DNA from 2 places in the Embleya sp. NPDC008237 genome. Region 1 is predicted to be linked to the other one. Evidence: riboswitches for the same ligand, from Rfam matches in the RefSeq annotation. Region 1 holds a riboswitch; the other holds the start of a gene.
What was found. A riboswitch is a leader RNA that binds a small molecule or an ion and turns the genes downstream of it on or off. The one in region 1 is predicted to bind glycine.
Positions count from the first base shown of each region.

Region 2: linked by a shared signal. The riboswitch ahead of gcvT (glycine cleavage system aminomethyltransferase GcvT) and the one ahead of gcvP (aminomethyl-transferring glycine dehydrogenase) in region 1 are both predicted to bind glycine.

Region 1 is NZ_JBIBGL010000002.1:393,648-401,373, forward strand. Features, by position in the region: gene ACFZBU_RS04880 (bifunctional nuclease family protein) at 134-607, shown strand; gene ACFZBU_RS04885 (MerR family transcriptional regulator) at 1,044-1,658, shown strand; gene ACFZBU_RS04890 (vancomycin high temperature exclusion protein) at 1,706-2,392, shown strand; gene ACFZBU_RS04895 (DNA polymerase IV) at 2,442-3,791, shown strand; gene ACFZBU_RS04900 (DUF4230 domain-containing protein) at 3,847-4,539, shown strand; glycine riboswitch at 4,588-4,684, shown strand; gene gcvP (aminomethyl-transferring glycine dehydrogenase) at 4,885-7,726, shown strand, end outside.
Region 2 is NZ_JBIBGL010000001.1:223,125-230,850, reverse strand. Features, by position in the region: gene ACFZBU_RS00905 (ABC transporter substrate-binding protein) at 1-1,645, opposite strand, end outside; gene ACFZBU_RS00900 (ABC transporter permease) at 1,683-2,678, opposite strand; gene ACFZBU_RS00895 (enhanced serine sensitivity protein SseB C-terminal domain-containing protein) at 2,988-3,716, opposite strand; gene ACFZBU_RS00890 (enhanced serine sensitivity protein SseB) at 3,904-4,620, opposite strand; gene ACFZBU_RS00885 (AAA family ATPase) at 4,650-5,381, opposite strand; glycine riboswitch at 5,596-5,689, shown strand; gene gcvT (glycine cleavage system aminomethyltransferase GcvT) at 6,065-7,165, shown strand; gene gcvH (glycine cleavage system protein GcvH) at 7,295-7,669, shown strand; gene glyA (serine hydroxymethyltransferase) at 7,666-7,726, shown strand, end outside.

The sequences.
Region 1 (7,726 bases):
GCGGCGTGCCGGGGTCGACCGGTGTGCTGTGTCGGGGTCGACATTCCGCCCCACGAAGAAAAAACGACGAATCCCCGACCTATTCGGCCCCCGGGGATCGGTGACCGACAGCCCGGCGCGCTAGTGTGGCGATGTGAACGAGCTAGAGGTTGTGGGCGTCCGGGTGGAGATGCCCTCTAACCAGCCGATCGTGCTCCTACGGGAGACGGGGGGCGATCGTTATCTCCCCATCTGGATCGGCCCGGTAGAGGCGACGGCCATCGCGTTCGCCCAACAGGGCGTGGTACCCGCGCGTCCTCTGACGCACGATCTCTTCCGGGACGTGCTGGAGGCGCTGGGACAGGAATTGACCCAGATCCGGATCACCGACCTGCGCGAGGGCGTTTTCTACGCCGAGCTGGTCTTCTCCGGCGGCGTGGAGGTCAGCGCGCGCCCGTCGGATGCGATCGCGCTCGCGCTGCGGACCGGGACGTCGATCGTCGGCAGCGACGCGGTCCTGGACGAGGCGGGCATCGTGATCCCCAACGAGCAGGAGGACGAGATCGAGAAGTTCAGGGAGTTCCTGAACGACATCTCGCCCGAGGACTTCGGCACCACGAGCCAGTAGTCGGCCCGCCCGGCCCGGTGCGCGTCCGAAGCCGCCGACCGTCCCTGCCCGCCGTCCTCGGCGAGGGGTACCGGTCGGCGGTTTTTGCGTCCCGGTACCGGTCGGCCGGTCGGCGGCCGCGGACGCGCACCGGGCCGGCCGGCCGCGACGCGGACCCCGACGCACCTGCGGTCGAAGCCGGTCCGGCTCGATCCGTTTCGATCAGTGGCAAAGCGGCCAGACCTACCCCTGGCACAGGGGTTCAAACCACTCGTGCGAGGAGCGTCACTCGGCGTGCCGAACGGCCCGGTCGTTGACGCGCTGTTGGTGACTGCCTACCGTCGAAAACGACAGTTCCGGGATGACCCCTGCGCGTTGCACCTCGCCGCCTGCGGCCCGGGACTGAAGAGACTCGCCGCGCCGTACTCGGGCGCGGGGAGACGAAAGGGAGGTCGGCGTGAGCAGCACCGGCGACATCACGGCGGCGGAACGCGCCCGCACGGCACGTCCTCTGCCGGCGACCGATCCCGGTGCGGGCCCCCGGCGGCAGGACGTCTCGCCGGCCGGCACGCCGTCGGAGGACGTCGGCTACCGCGGCCCGACGGCATGCGCGGCGGCCGGCATCACCTACCGCCAACTCGACTACTGGGCGCGCACCGGCCTGGTCGAGCCCACGGTCCGCCCGGCCCACGGCTCGGGCACCCAACGTCTGTACGGCTTCCGCGACATCCTGGTGCTCAAGATCGTCAAGCGGCTCCTGGACACCGGAGTCTCGCTGCAGAACATCCGGATCGCGGTGGCCCACCTGCGCGGTCGCGGGATCGGCGACCTGGCCGGGATGACGCTGATGAGCGACGGCGCCAGTGTGTACGAGTGCACGTCGTACGACGAGGTCATCGATCTGGTCCAGGGCGGCCAGGGGGTCTTCGGGATCGCCGTGGGGGCGGTCTGGCGCGAGGTCGAGGGCTCGCTCGCACAACTCCAGGGCGAGCACACCGGCACCGGAGAGACGATCACGCAGGTCCATCCGGGTGACGAGTTGGCGCGCAGGCGGCGCGACAAGGCGGTCTGAGCCGCCCGCGGCGGATGGGAACCGGGCCGACGGGCAGGAACGTCCCCATGGACGTGATCATTCGCCGGCCGACCCTGCCGCGCTCGCGGCGAGCCCAACGACGCGGTTATCAGGCCGCCGTCCTGCTCACCGTGGCCGGGCTGGCCCCGATCACGGGGCTGCACCTGTACGCCGGGAACCGGGTCCGCTCGCCCGCCGACGTGCCGTATCAGGACGTCACGATGGTGCTCGGCGCGGGCGTGCACGGGGACCGGCCGTCCGATCTGCTGGCCCGCCGACTGGACGTGGCCCTGGGTTTGTACCGGGCCGGCCGGACCCGGGTGATCCTGGTCAGCGGCGACGGCGGCGGCAACCGCTACGACGAGACCGGGGTGATGCGGCGCTACCTCGTGGACCGGGGGATACCGCGACATCGGATCGTGACCGACGAATCGGGATTCTCCACCTGGGAATCCTGCATCCGGGCGAAGCGCGTCTACGGGATCGACCGGGTCATCGTGGTCACGCAGAGCTTCCATCTGCGGCGTGCGCTCGGACTGTGCCGGGCCGCCGGGATATCCGCGTACGGCGTCCCGGACGAGTCCTTCACGTGGGGCCACATCGGGCCCACCGTGTACGGCACCGGGCGCGAGGTGCTCGCCGCGTTCAAGGCGACCGGTCAAATCGTGCTCAAACCCGATCCACGCGCCCGCGACCCGAAGAACGACGAGATCCGCCGCGCCCTGGGCGACTGAGCGCGCGAACGCACCCGGATGTCGGTTCCGTGCGTCATCATTGCGCGGTGTGAGACAGGCCCCGGGCATCCTTCACCTCGACATGGACGCGTTCTACGCGTCGGTCGAGCAGGTGGCGAAGCCCAGCCTGGCCGGCAAGGCGGTGATCGTCGGCGGCATCGGCGCGCGCGGCGTGGTGGCCACCGCCTCGTACGAGGCCCGCGTGTTCGGCGTGCGCTCGGCGATGTCGATCGGCGAGGCCCGCCGACGCTGCCCCAACGCCGCCTTCCTCAGCCCGCGCTTCGCGCTGTACCGCCAGGTCAGCGACACCGTGATGGAACTGCTGCACCGGCTGTCCCCGCTGGTGGAGCCGCTCAGCCTGGACGAGGCGTTCGTCGACCTGGAGGCGGGCCCGCACGGCGGCACGCTGGACACCGAACGGGTCACCGAGATCGCCGTACGCCTGCGCGCGGACATCCACGCGGCCACCGGGCTGACCTGCTCGGTCGGCGCGGCCACCTCCAAGCTGCTGGCCAAGATCGCGTCCGAGGCGGACAAGCCGGACGGGCTGTGCGTGGTGGCACCCGGCGCCGAGCGGGCGATGCTGGACCCGCTGCCGGTGCGCGCACTGCCCGGGGTCGGCCCGGCCACCGGCGACGTGCTGCGCCGGGCCGGTCTGGACACCGTGGCCGATCTGGCCGCCGTCGACGAGAGCGAACTGGTCCGACTGCTGGGCCAGGCACACGGCCACGGCCTGCATGTGCTGGCCGCCGGGCTGGACGCCCGCCCGGTGGTCGCCGACCGGGACGCCAAGTCGGTGTCGGTGGAGGACACCTTCGCCACCGACCTGGTGGACCGCGAGCGCATCACGCGGGAGCTGGACCGGCTCTCGATCCGGTGCGTGGAGCGGCTGCGCGCCGCCGGGCGCTCCGGGCGCACGATCGTGCTCAAGCTGCGCCGCTACGACTTCAGCACGCTGACCCGCTCGGAGACGCTGCGCGGGCCCACCGACGATCCGGGCGTGGTGCGCGAGACGATCCGCCGACTGGCCGCGCAGGTGGACGTCACGGGCGGCGTGCGGCTGCTCGGGGTGGGCGTGAGCGGCCTGGCCGATTTCGCCCAGCAGGACCTGTTCGGCGCGGCCGAGCCCGGGGCCGGCGAGCCGATCGAGGATGACCCGGAGGGCGACGCGGAGCCGCTCGTCGAGGCCGTCCCGGAGCGGGTCTCCTGGTCGCCGGGCCAGGACGTGGTGCACGAGGAGTTCGGACCCGGCTGGGTGCAGGGCAGCGGCGTCGGTCGGGTCACCGTGCGGTTCGAGGTGCCGGGCGGTCGGCCGGGCCGGGTGCGCACGTTCGTGATCACCGATCCGGCGCTGCGACCGGGGGAACCGATTCCGCTACCCGCCGCCGACCGGGGATAGCCGCCGGGATCCGGGGCAGGCGCGGGTCACACGACTCCTCGGGGGTGTCCCCACCATGACTGATGTCAAAGAGCGGCCGGCGCGAGGGCAGGGTGCCTTCCGATCGGTTCGCCGCAGGCTCGGCCTGCCCGCCTTCCTGGTCACACTCCTGGTCGGCTTCATCGTGCTGGCCCTGGTGCTGGTCGGGCTGGTCAATCTGTTGCCGGGCAAGTTCAACCCGTTCGGCGAGACCACCAAGGACCACAGCGGACCGGTGATGCTCAAGGCCGTGCAGGATCTCAGCCGCTACGAGGCGGTCAGCGGCACCTTCCAGGTCGTCGTGGACCTGGAGAAGGACGCCAAGTTCCTTCCGGACGCCGTCCGCGGCCAGCGCACGCTGTTCATCGGGGTCGGCCAGGTCGGCGGCTTCGTGGAGTTCGGCGGGATCGGCCAGGACGCGATCCAGACCTCGCCGGACAACAAGAGCGTGACCATCAAGCTCCCGCACGCGCGGCTCGCGCCCGCGGCGCTCGACCAGAAGAACAGCCACGTGATCGCCCAGGACCGGGGCCTGTTCGACCGCCTCGGCGACTTCTTCTCCGGCAATCCCGCCGACCAGCAGCAGCTCTACGTGCTGGCGACCAAGAAGATCGACGACGCGGCGAAGACCGCCGGACTGCTGGAGCGCGCCGAGCGCAACACCACCAACATGCTCCAGGGGATGATGCGATCCCTGGGTTACACCACGACCACTGTGACCTACGCCTAGTGCGCGGGCCCTTTCGAGGGTCACGCTGATACCGTTGAGGTCGCCCATTACGTTCGCGCGGGAGAGTCCTCGTGTCGTGTACACGGGGCGCCGAAGGAGCAACTCCTCCCCGGAATCTCTCAGGCACCCGTACCGCGTGGTCGTGGGCACTCTGGAAAGCAGGATCCGCACGTGGCTCGCCGAGTCGGGTCGGATCCTCGCCGACGGTGCAAATCGCGCCCGTGGGAACCGGTTCGACCGGTGCCCCGGGCGCGGTGAAGCTCTCAGGTACAGATGACAGAGGGGGAGGCCGGTGGGCGCGCGACCCGCGTGTCCGTCCAGGAGCGATCCAGGAGGCCTTTCGCGATGACCCCGCGCACCCCTGCCCCGACGCGTGCTCACGCCGTACTCCCCTCCGGTCCCGGCTCGTTGACCGGCCTGGAGGCCGCGTCGCCGTTCACCGGCCGGCACATCGGTCCGGACGCCGACGAGCAGGCGAAGATGCTCGCCGCGATCGGTTACGGATCCCTGGACGAGTTGACCGACGCGGCGGTGCCCGCCGCGATCCGCGCGCTGGAGGGCTTCGAACTGCCCGCCGCGCGCTCCGAGGCCGAGGTGCTCGCCGAACTGCGCGAGCTGGCCTCCCGCAACACCGTGCTGACCTCGATGATCGGGCTCGGCTACCACGGCACCTTCACCCCGCCGGTGATCACCCGGAACGTGCTGGAGAACCCCGCCTGGTACACGGCCTACACGCCCTACCAGCCGGAGATCTCGCAGGGCCGGCTGGAGGCGCTGCTCAACTTCCAGACCGTGGTCACCGACCTGACCGGCCTGGACGTGGCCGGCGCCTCGCTGCTCGACGAGGCCACCGCCGCCGCCGAGGCGATGACCCTGGCCCGACGGGCCGGTCGGGCCAAGAGCGACGTGTTCGTCGTGGACGCGGCCACCCTGCCGCAGACCGTCGCCGTGGTGCGCACGCGGGCGCAGGCGCTGGGCATCGAGGTCGTGGTCGCCGACACCACCGACGGATTGCCCGAGGGCGGCTGCTTCGGCGTGCTGCTCCAATACCCCGGCGCCGACGGCCGGGTCCGCGACCTGACCCCGGTGATCGAGGCGGCGCACGCACAGGGCGCGCTGGTGGCGGTCGCTGCCGACCTGCTCGCGCTCACCGTGCTGCGTGCGCCGGGCGCGATGGGCGCCGACATCGCGGTCGGCACCACTCAGCGGTTCGGCGTGCCGATGGCCTTCGGCGGTCCGCACGCCGGATACATGGCGGTCCGCGAGAAGCTCACCCGCAGCATGCCGGGCCGGCTGGTCGGGGTGTCCGTGGACGCCGACGGCGCGCCCGCCTACCGGCTCGCGCTACAGACCCGCGAACAGCACATCCGCCGGGAGAAGGCGACCAGCAACATCTGCACCGCGCAGGTCCTGCTGGCCGTGATGGCCGGGATGTACGCGGTCTACCACGGGCCGGACGGGCTCACCTCGATCGCCCGCCGCACCCACCGCTACACGGCCGTGCTCGCGGCCGGGCTGCGGGCGGGCGGCGTCGAGGTCGTGCACGGCGACTTCTTCGACACGATCACCGTGCGCGTGCCGGGTCGGGCCGCGCAGGTGCTCGCCGCCGCCCGCGCGGCCGGGATCAACCTGCGTCCCGTGGACGCCGACCACGTGGGGATCACCTGCGACGAGACCACCCTGCGGGCGCACGTCGAGGCGGTCTGGGGAGCGTTCGGGGTCACCGGCGACGTGGCCGCGCTGGACGCGGACACCGCCGACGCGCTGCCGCAGCCGCTGCTGCGCGACACCGAGTTCCTGACCCACCCGGTCTTCCACACGCACCGCTCCGAGACCGACATGCTGCGCTACCTCAAGCGGCTGGCGGACAAGGACTACGCACTCGACCGGGGCATGATCCCGCTCGGCTCGTGCACGATGAAGCTCAACGCCACGGTCGAGATGGAACCGATCACCTGGCCCGAGTTCGCGAACCTGCACCCGTTCGCGCCGGTGGAGCAGGCCGCGGGATACCTGGAGCTGATCGACGGCCTGGCCGACTCGCTGGCCCGGATCACCGGCTACGCCAAGGTCTCGCTCCAGCCCAACGCCGGCTCGCAGGGCGAGTTGGCGGGCCTGCTCGCGGTGCGCGCCTACCACCGGGCCAACGGCGACACCGGCCGCGACGTGTGCCTGATCCCCTCCTCCGCGCACGGCACGAACGCGGCCAGCGCGGTGATGGCGGGCATGCGCGTCGTGGTGGTCAAGACCGGCGAGAACGGCGACGTGGACCTGGCCGACCTGCACGACAAGATCGAGCGGCACCGGGACACGCTCGCGGTGCTGATGGTGACCTACCCGTCCACGCACGGCGTGTTCGAGGAGGGCATCGAGCAGGTGTGTGCGGCCGTCCACGAGGCCGGCGGCCAGGTCTACGTGGACGGCGCGAACCTGAACGCGCTGGTCGGGCTGGCCCAGCCGGGCGGCGCGATCGGCGCCGACGTATCGCACCTGAACCTGCACAAGACTTTCTGCATCCCGCACGGCGGCGGCGGTCCGGGCGTGGGCCCGGTCGCGGTGCGCGCGCACCTGGCGCCGTACCTGCCCAACCACCCGCTCCAGCCCACCGCGGGCCCGGAGACCGGCGTGGGGCCGATCTCGGCCGCTCCGTGGGGCTCGGCGGCGATCCTGCCGATCCCGTGGACGTACCTGCGGCTGATGGGCCCGGACGGGCTCAAGGAGGCCACCCAGGTCGCGGTGCTGGGCGCCAACTACATCGCCAAGCGGCTCGCACCGCACTTCCCGGTGCTCTACACCGGCCCGAACGGCCTGGTCGCGCACGAGTGCATCATCGACGTGCGGGGGATCACCAAGACCGCCGGGGTCAGCGTCGACGACGTCGCCAAGCGGCTGATCGACTACGGGTTCCACGCGCCGACCATGTCGTTCCCGGTGCCCGGCACGCTGATGATCGAGCCGACGGAGAGCGAGAACCTGCACGAGATCGACCGGTTCTGCGACGCGATGATCGCGATCAAGGGCGAGATCGACCGGGTCGCGTCGGGTGAGCTGCCCGCCGACGACAACCCGCTCGGCAACGCGCCGCACACCGCCGAGCTGCTCGCCGGCGAGTGGACGCACGCCTACACCCGGGCGGAGGCGGTCTTCCCGGCCGGTGTGGTGCCGGCCGAGAAGTACTGGCCGCCGG
Region 2 (7,726 bases), on a different contig from region 1:
ACTCCATGACCTTCTGGTCCAACTGCTGCCAGATGGCCGCGCTCGCGTTCTGGTCGATCGTACGAGTGGCCTGGTCGATCAGACCGTTGACCGCGGGGTCGTTCAGCTCGGACAGGTTCGTGCCACCGGCGGGCTTGATCGCCCGGCCGTCCACGATCTGCTGGAAGAAGCCGAACTGGGTCGGGAAGTCGGGGCCCCACTGCATGAACATGATGCCGACCTTGTTGTCCGCCACCCACTTGGGCACGCCGGCGAACTGGGTGAAGTAGTCACCCGAGGGGTACTGGCGGATCTCGACCTTGATGCCGACCTTGGCGAGCGCGTTCTGCACCGACGTGGCGCCCGCGACCTCCTTGGGCCGGTTGCTGCGCGCGGTGAGCACCGTGCTGAAGCCGTCCGCCTTGCCGCACTGCTTGAGCTCGTCCTTGGCCTTGGCCACGTCACCCGTGTGCTTTTCGCCGTTCGGGTACATGTCGGCGACCTTGGAACCGGCCAGCGTCGGCGGCATCAGGTTCGTCGCGATGTCGGCGCCGACCTCACCGCCGACCGCGCGCTGCATCTGCGCCTTGTTCACCGCGTACTGCACGGCGCGCCGGCAGTGCACGTTGTCGAACGGCGGGGTCTTCGAGCTGATCGCGAGGTACGCCAGCGCACCGGAGACCGCGTCGTCCGAGTTCGCGGCCAGCTTCTCGTCGGTCAGGATCTTGTTCTGGGCGGCGGCCTGGACACCGGTGCCGACCACGTCGAGCTGCGCCGTGCCGGCGAAGAGCCGGTTGTCGACGTCGTTCGCGTCCTGCTTCTCCAGGAGTTCGATCCGGTCCGGCAGCGCCTTGCGCAGCGGGTCGGTGTTCGGGTCCCAGTGCGGGTTGCGGATCAGGTTGACCGCCTTGCCGGGCTCGTACTGGCCGTCGACCATGTACGCGCCGGTGGCGAGGGGGTGCTTGACGTACTCCTTGCCGGTGTCCTTGGCGGGCGGGACCGGCGCGGTCTGCGGGAGCGCGGCGAGGTAGTTGAAGTCCGCGAACGGCTCCTTCATCTTGAAGATGATGGTGTAGTCGTCCGGCGTCTCGATCGCGTTCAGGCCCAGCTTGTCCGGCGCGCTGTCCTTGTACGGGCCCTTGTAGGTGCCGTCCGGGTCCAGGTACTGGCTGAAGTACGCCGGGCCGTTGGGCAGGATCTCCTTGTCGAAGGTCCGCTCGACCGCGTACTTGACGTCCGCGGCCTTGACCTCGGTCCCGTCCTCGTACTTGACGCCCTTGCGCAGGTGGTACGTCCAGGTCTTGCCGCCGTCGTCGGTCTTGCCCACTTCGGTGGCCAGGTCCGGCGCGAACTCGTAGCTCGCGTTGCCCGGGGCGGGCTTGAAGGTCAGCAGCGGACGGGCCATCAGCCGGGAGAAGTTCCAGGCCGAGGCGTAGTACATGTCGCCCGGGTCGAGCGAGTCGAACTTGTCCGAGCTGACCAGCTTGAGCGTCCCGCCCTTCTTGGGCGACTGGTTGACGACCTCGGTGACGGCCTTGTTGCTCGGCGAGTACTTCTTCTTCGAGCCGCCGCCACCACCGCCACACGCGGTTGCGGCCAGCGCGGTGACCGCAACGATGCCGATCAGCGCTTGGGCCCTGCGCCTGCGAGTTACCGGGTGTTTCATCGCTGGTCGTGCCTCCTCGTGGGGACTTGCGGGATATTCAGCGGCTGCGTGGGTCGAGGGCGTCTCGAAGCCCGTCGCCGAGCAGGTTGAACGCGAGCACGGTGATGAAGATCGTGACTCCGGGGACGACCATGAACATCGGTGCGTCCTCGTACCGGGGGACGGCGCGCGCGAGCATGCCGCCCCACGAGGCGGTGGGTTCCTGGACGCCGACGCCGAGGAAGGAAAGGGCGGCCTCGAACAGGATGTTGGTCGGGATCAGCAGCGTGGAATACACCAGGATCGGACCGACCAGGTTCGGCAGCAGTTCCTTGAAGATGATGTGCCGGTCGGTGGCCCCGAGGCTGCGGGCCGCCTCGACGAACTCCCGCTCGCGCAGCGACAACGTCTGGCCGCGCACGATGCGGGCGATGTAGGGCCAGCTGAAGAAGCCGATCACGAAGATCAGCACGGTGACCCGGAGCGTGTCGCCCTTCAGGCCGAACGCCTCGCCCTGGAGGCTGCTGCCGATCGCGATCGCGAACAGGAGCAGCGGGAAGGCCAGGAAGACGTCCATCGCGCGACTGATCAGCGCGTCGACCCAGCCGCCGAAGTAGCCCGCCACGGTGCCCAGTACGACGCCGATGACCACCGACAGGAGGGTGGCGAGAAACGCCACGAGCATCGAGATGCGGGCGCCGTAGACGATGCGCGAGAAGATGTCCCGGCCGTTGACCGGCTCCAGACCCAGCGGATGGTCCCAACTGGCGCCGCCGAAGCTGCCGTTGGGGATGTTCAACACCGGGTCGAGCAGATCGTCGTGGTACTCGGCGGGGTCGCCTCCGACGAAGGAGGTGATCACCGGTGCGAAGATCGCCACGAGCACCATGAGGATGATCACCACGCCACCGGCCATCGCGACCTTGTCGCGACGGAATCGGGCCCACGCGATCTGGCCGAGGGAACGACCCTCGATGCGTACGCCGGCGGACTCGGCGATCGCTTCGGGGTGCGCCTCTCGGGCCACACCGGTGGTCTCGATCGGTGCCGTCATGGATCGACCCTCCCCGCTCACGGATGCGACGGCGGCTCGGGATCGCCGATCCCGTCGCCATACCCGGCATTGCGATCCCGATGATCTTCGGGATCTGTCGTCCGGGTGAGACTCCTCCGTGACGGGGGTCACCAACAGGGGTCGAGGAATACCTTTACTGAACCGTGATTACGGCGACACGATTCACCGGTTGATCCGCGTAGATCGGTCACGAAATCACAACAAGGCAGCGGTTGATGACGTGACGTCAGTTTATTGGGGGCATCAGTGCCTGTTGCCCCGCTCCCGCCACTGTGTGCCGATCTTCGTTCACTGCGAGTTGCGGGCGGCCTCGTCGAGCATGTCGATGCCGATGAACGGCCGGGTGTGCTCGCGCATCCACGCGGCGACCGGGTCGAACGGGTCGTCCAGGGCGACCGAGGACAACGTCAGGCCGGCCGGCGCGGCGGCCGAGGCGCGTGCCATCGCGTCCCGCATCCGTTGCATCGTGGCGGGCTGATTGTCCGTCAGGCGCAGGCCGATGACGAGGCGTTCGGGTCCGACGGTGGGTCGCACCCAGGCCCGGTGCGCGGCTCGCACCACCTGGGTCTGGAACAGTTGGCCGCCGAGCAGGGCGTAGAACGCCGGGTCCCACAACGTCGGTTCGCCCACTTCCAGGGGGCCGGCCATCAACCGGTCCAGGCCGCCGACGATCCGCCGGAGGTCGAGGTAGGGAACACCGACGCCGCCGCCCTGGGCGTGCGGATTCAGCCACAGGCCCCAGTGGTCGGTGTACAGGGAGGAGGCGATCTCGGTGACCGGACAGACCTCGAAGGAGCGATCCCAGCCACTGAGACGCAGCTGTTCCTCGGACGTGAACGCCGGGGCGTAGCGCCATCCGGCCACGTCCATGTTCCCGTACTGCGCGTCCGGGCTGCCCGGTTGCCCCTGCCACAGCAGCATCCACACGTGAGCGCCGGTGAGCGCTTCGAGCAACCGCTCGTAGGCGTCGTAACGCCCGGGTGCCACCTGGCTCAATGCCTGCTCGACCTGGTTCACGACGTCCTCCCCGAACCCGAACCGATGTCCCGATGTTGCGATGTCCCGCCGTCCCGCCGGACCACTGTCCCGCCGTCCCGCCGGACCGATGAAGTCATTGCGACGAATGCCGCAGTGCGAACGCCCCGCACCGGGGCGCGCCGGCGCGAATCGCGCGTGGGCGCACGGGTGTGCCGGGCCCGCGGGCTCAGCGCTGGTCGACCCGCAGGTAGAACGGCTCGGCCCGTTCCAGCATCCAGTCCCCCACAGGATCCTGCGCAACGTCCAACAGCACCACGTTCACCGGCCACGGACATGCGGCCCGGCCGAGCGCGCGCTCCAGGGCGCCGACCGCGGCCAGCCGGTCCTCCTCCTGCCAGCGGTCCAGTTCGACACCGATGAACAGGCACGGCGGGTCGGACTCGATCACACCCAGGCCGCGACGCGCACTCAGCACCACCGGCACGTGGGTGAACTCGGCGGCGGCCGCGATCAGGAACTCCATCGGCTCCTCGTCCGGCTCGTACAGCCGCACCCGCGCGCCGCGCACGCCCGCCCCGGGCAGCCGGGCCAGTTCCAGCACCCCCGGCGGCGGGATCGGGATGCCCACCTCGCCGCCCGGGTTGACCGCGATGCCCACGTGCGCCGGCAGCCCGCGGGCGAACTCGCGCATCGGCGCGACCGTGCACGCCATCGGGCCGGCGACCCGCCGGAACTCCTCCTCCGAGGAGAACACCGGCACGTACGGCCGGCCGTCGATCTCGGTGATCGGCAGCGTCAGTTCACTGTCCGTCGGGTCACCGCCCTCGGGCAGCGGCACCCACACGTCCGACTCGGCCAGGGCCTCGAAGAGAGCCTCGGCCCGGGACGGGTCGCGCATCGCCGCGACGAGCGCGCTCTCCACGGGATTGGCCGGAAACGGCATGGTGGTGCTCCTCTGCTGTCCGCCGCAGTTTACGACTCGGTCGACCGCCGCCGTCGGGACTGTCCGGGTACGGGGTCTGCGAAAACGATCCGGCTGAGCGTCCGGGCGGCCGGCCGGTCGAGCAGTACGCACGAGGTGAAGCCGCCGGGCGCGGACGCCAGGGTGGGGCCCGCATCCAGCCACGGCGTCAGTCGGGCGAGCAGTTCGCGCCACTCGCGGTGGTGCCGGGCGAACACCGGCGTGGACACTCCGCGACCGCGCGCGCGTTGGCCGGCCAGGGCCTGATGGGCGCTCACGTCCAACAGCAGTGCGTGCGCCGAACTGCCGCGCCGGCGGGCGGCGAGCACCAGCACCCGGCGCAGGATCGGGTTGCGGCCGCTGTCGTGCACGACCACCGCGCCGGGGCCGCGCAGTGCCCGGGCCACCTCGCCGTAGTGCGCGAGCCGCACCAGCGGCCGATAGACCCGGTACGGGATGCGCCCGGCGCGCACCGCCCAGCGCGCCCGGACCAGGTCCGCGTCCAGCACGGCCACGGTCGGCCCGGGGGTGATCACGCGCGCGAGCAGCGTGCTCTTGCCGGCCCCGGGCAGGCCGGTCACCACGAGCACGCACGAGGCCGGATAGGCCAGCACGTCCACCACCCGGTCACCGATCCGCTCCCCGGTGCGATCGCGCTCCTCCCGGAGGTCGTGCACGGACCGGGGCATCAACACGCCGCTCGTCGCGGCGCCGGTATGCGCCCCCGCCGAGTCCGTCTCCACGAGCCCTCCCTTGTCCCGAACCGTCCTGCCTTGCGCATGGTGTCGCACCCTCGCACCCTCGCGCGCGAGCGCGTGTCGGCCGCCCCCCGAAGTCGGCAACCCTCGAAGTCGGCGACGCCCGGAGTCGGCAGTCCTCGGACTCGGCGGGGTCCCGGCCCCGGCGGGGGATTGACGACACGCGCTAGCATGCCGGGCACAACCTCATATCGGCCGTCGACCCCACGCGGAAGAGTCCTCGCCCACGAGCGGGGCGCCGAAGGAGCAACTCCTCCCCGGAATCTCTCAGGCACCGATACCGCATGGGTCAGGCACTTCTGGAAAGCAACCGCACCGCTGGTGCGGTTCACCCACGGTGCAAATCGCCGTTCCGCGCGCGGATGCGCCCGGAAGCGATGAAGCTCTCAGGTTCCGATGACAGAAGGGGAGGGCACCCCACTTTTCGATCGACTCCGATCGAAAAGGGCTGAAAGCCATGGCAGGGAGCCCCCTTTGTTGTCGTACTCGCCGTTGTCGCACTGGCCGCACCGCCCGTCGTCTTTCGCCGCACTCCGCACCGGCACCCGCTCCTCGTCCGTGCGTCGTGCAACGTGCGCGCCGACCGAGCGCGCGGCCGAACGCCATGCCCCCGACCGGCCCGCGCCCCTCGGGTGTTCCCGCCGGCGCCCCCTCGAAGGAGCCTTCGCATGACCACCGACCGCCGGACCCCGCTCGACGCCGTGCACGACGCGCTCGGGGCCACGATGACCGACTTCGCCGGTTGGCGGATGCCGCTCCGGTACGGGAGCGAGCGCGACGAGCACGCCGCGGTGCGCACCACCGCCGGCCTGTTCGACCTCACCCACATGGGCGAAATCGAGGTCACCGGCCCGGACGCCGCCCGCGCGCTCGACCACGCCCTGGTCGGCTTCGTCTCGAAGATCGGGATCGACCGCGCCCGGTACACGATGATCTGCACCGAAGAGGGCGGCATCGTCGACGACCTGATCGTCTACCGGCTGGGCGACGAGCACTTCGTGGTGGTGGCCAACGCCTCCAACGCGGACGTGGTCGCGGGCAGCCTGAAGCATCGCTCGGAGAACTTCGACGCCGTGGTGCGCGACGCGTCCGAGGAGTACACGCTGCTCGCCGTGCAGGGCCCCGCGTCGACCGGGATCGTCGGTTCGCTCACCGACGCCGACCTGCCCGCACTCAAGTACTACGCGATCCTGCGCACCGAGGTCGCCGGCATTCCGGTGCTGCTCGCGCGCACCGGCTACACCGGCGAGGACGGCTTCGAGCTCTTCGCCTCGCCCGACGACGCGGTCGCGCTGTGGGAGGCGCTGCTCGCGGCCGGCAAGCCGCACGGCCTGGTGCCCGCCGGGCTCTCCTGCCGCGACACGCTGCGCCTGGAGGCGGGCATGCCGCTGTACGGGCACGAGCTGACCCGGGACACCACGCCGTACGAGGCCAACCTGGGTCGGGTGGTCCGGCTGGACAAGCCCGAGGACTTCGTCGGACGCGAGGCACTGGCCGCGGCGCAGGACGACGTGCGCCGGACCCTGGTCGGGCTCACCTCGCCGGGCAAGCGGGTCCCGCGTGCGGGGTACCCCGTGGTGGACGCGGAGACCGGCGAGCGGGTCGGCGAGGTCACCTCCGGCGCACCCTCGCCGACACTGGGCGTGCCGATCGCGATGGCGTACGTGGCCAAGGAGCGGGCCGAACCGGGCACCCGGCTGGCCGTGGACATCCGCGGCAAGGCGGAGCCGGTCGAGGTCGTCGCGCTGCCGTTCTACAAGCGGGCCTGACCGAGGCGGCCGGCGGCCCGACCCGAGTTCCGCGGGCGCGGCCGGCGCGGGCCCTCCGGGCCTGCGGTACAAACCATTACAAACCCACCTGAGGGACAGACCCCCCTCGATCGAATGGAGAATGGACCCGTGCACGCACCCCAGCACCTGCGCTACAGCAAGGAACACGAGTGGCTCGACGAGGCGGCCTCCCCCGCCCTCGTCGGCATCACCCAACACGCGGCCGACGCGCTCGGCGACGTGGTGTTCGTCCAGCTCCCCGAGGTCGGCCAGACGGTCGTCGCCGGCGAGCCGTGCGGCGAGTTGGAGTCCACCAAGTCGGTCAGCGACATGTACGCGCCCGTCTCCGGCGAGATCGTCGAGATCAACGACGCGGTCGCCGAGGACCCCGCCCTGGTGAACTCCGACCCCTTCGGGACGGGCTGGCTGTTCAAGGTGCGCATCGACGGCGAGGCCGAGGGCCTGCTGTCGGCCGACGAGTACGCCGCGTTCTGCGGCGAATGATCGAGATCGACCCGATCGAGGAGCTGACAACCGTGACGATCCTGGACCGTCCGCTGA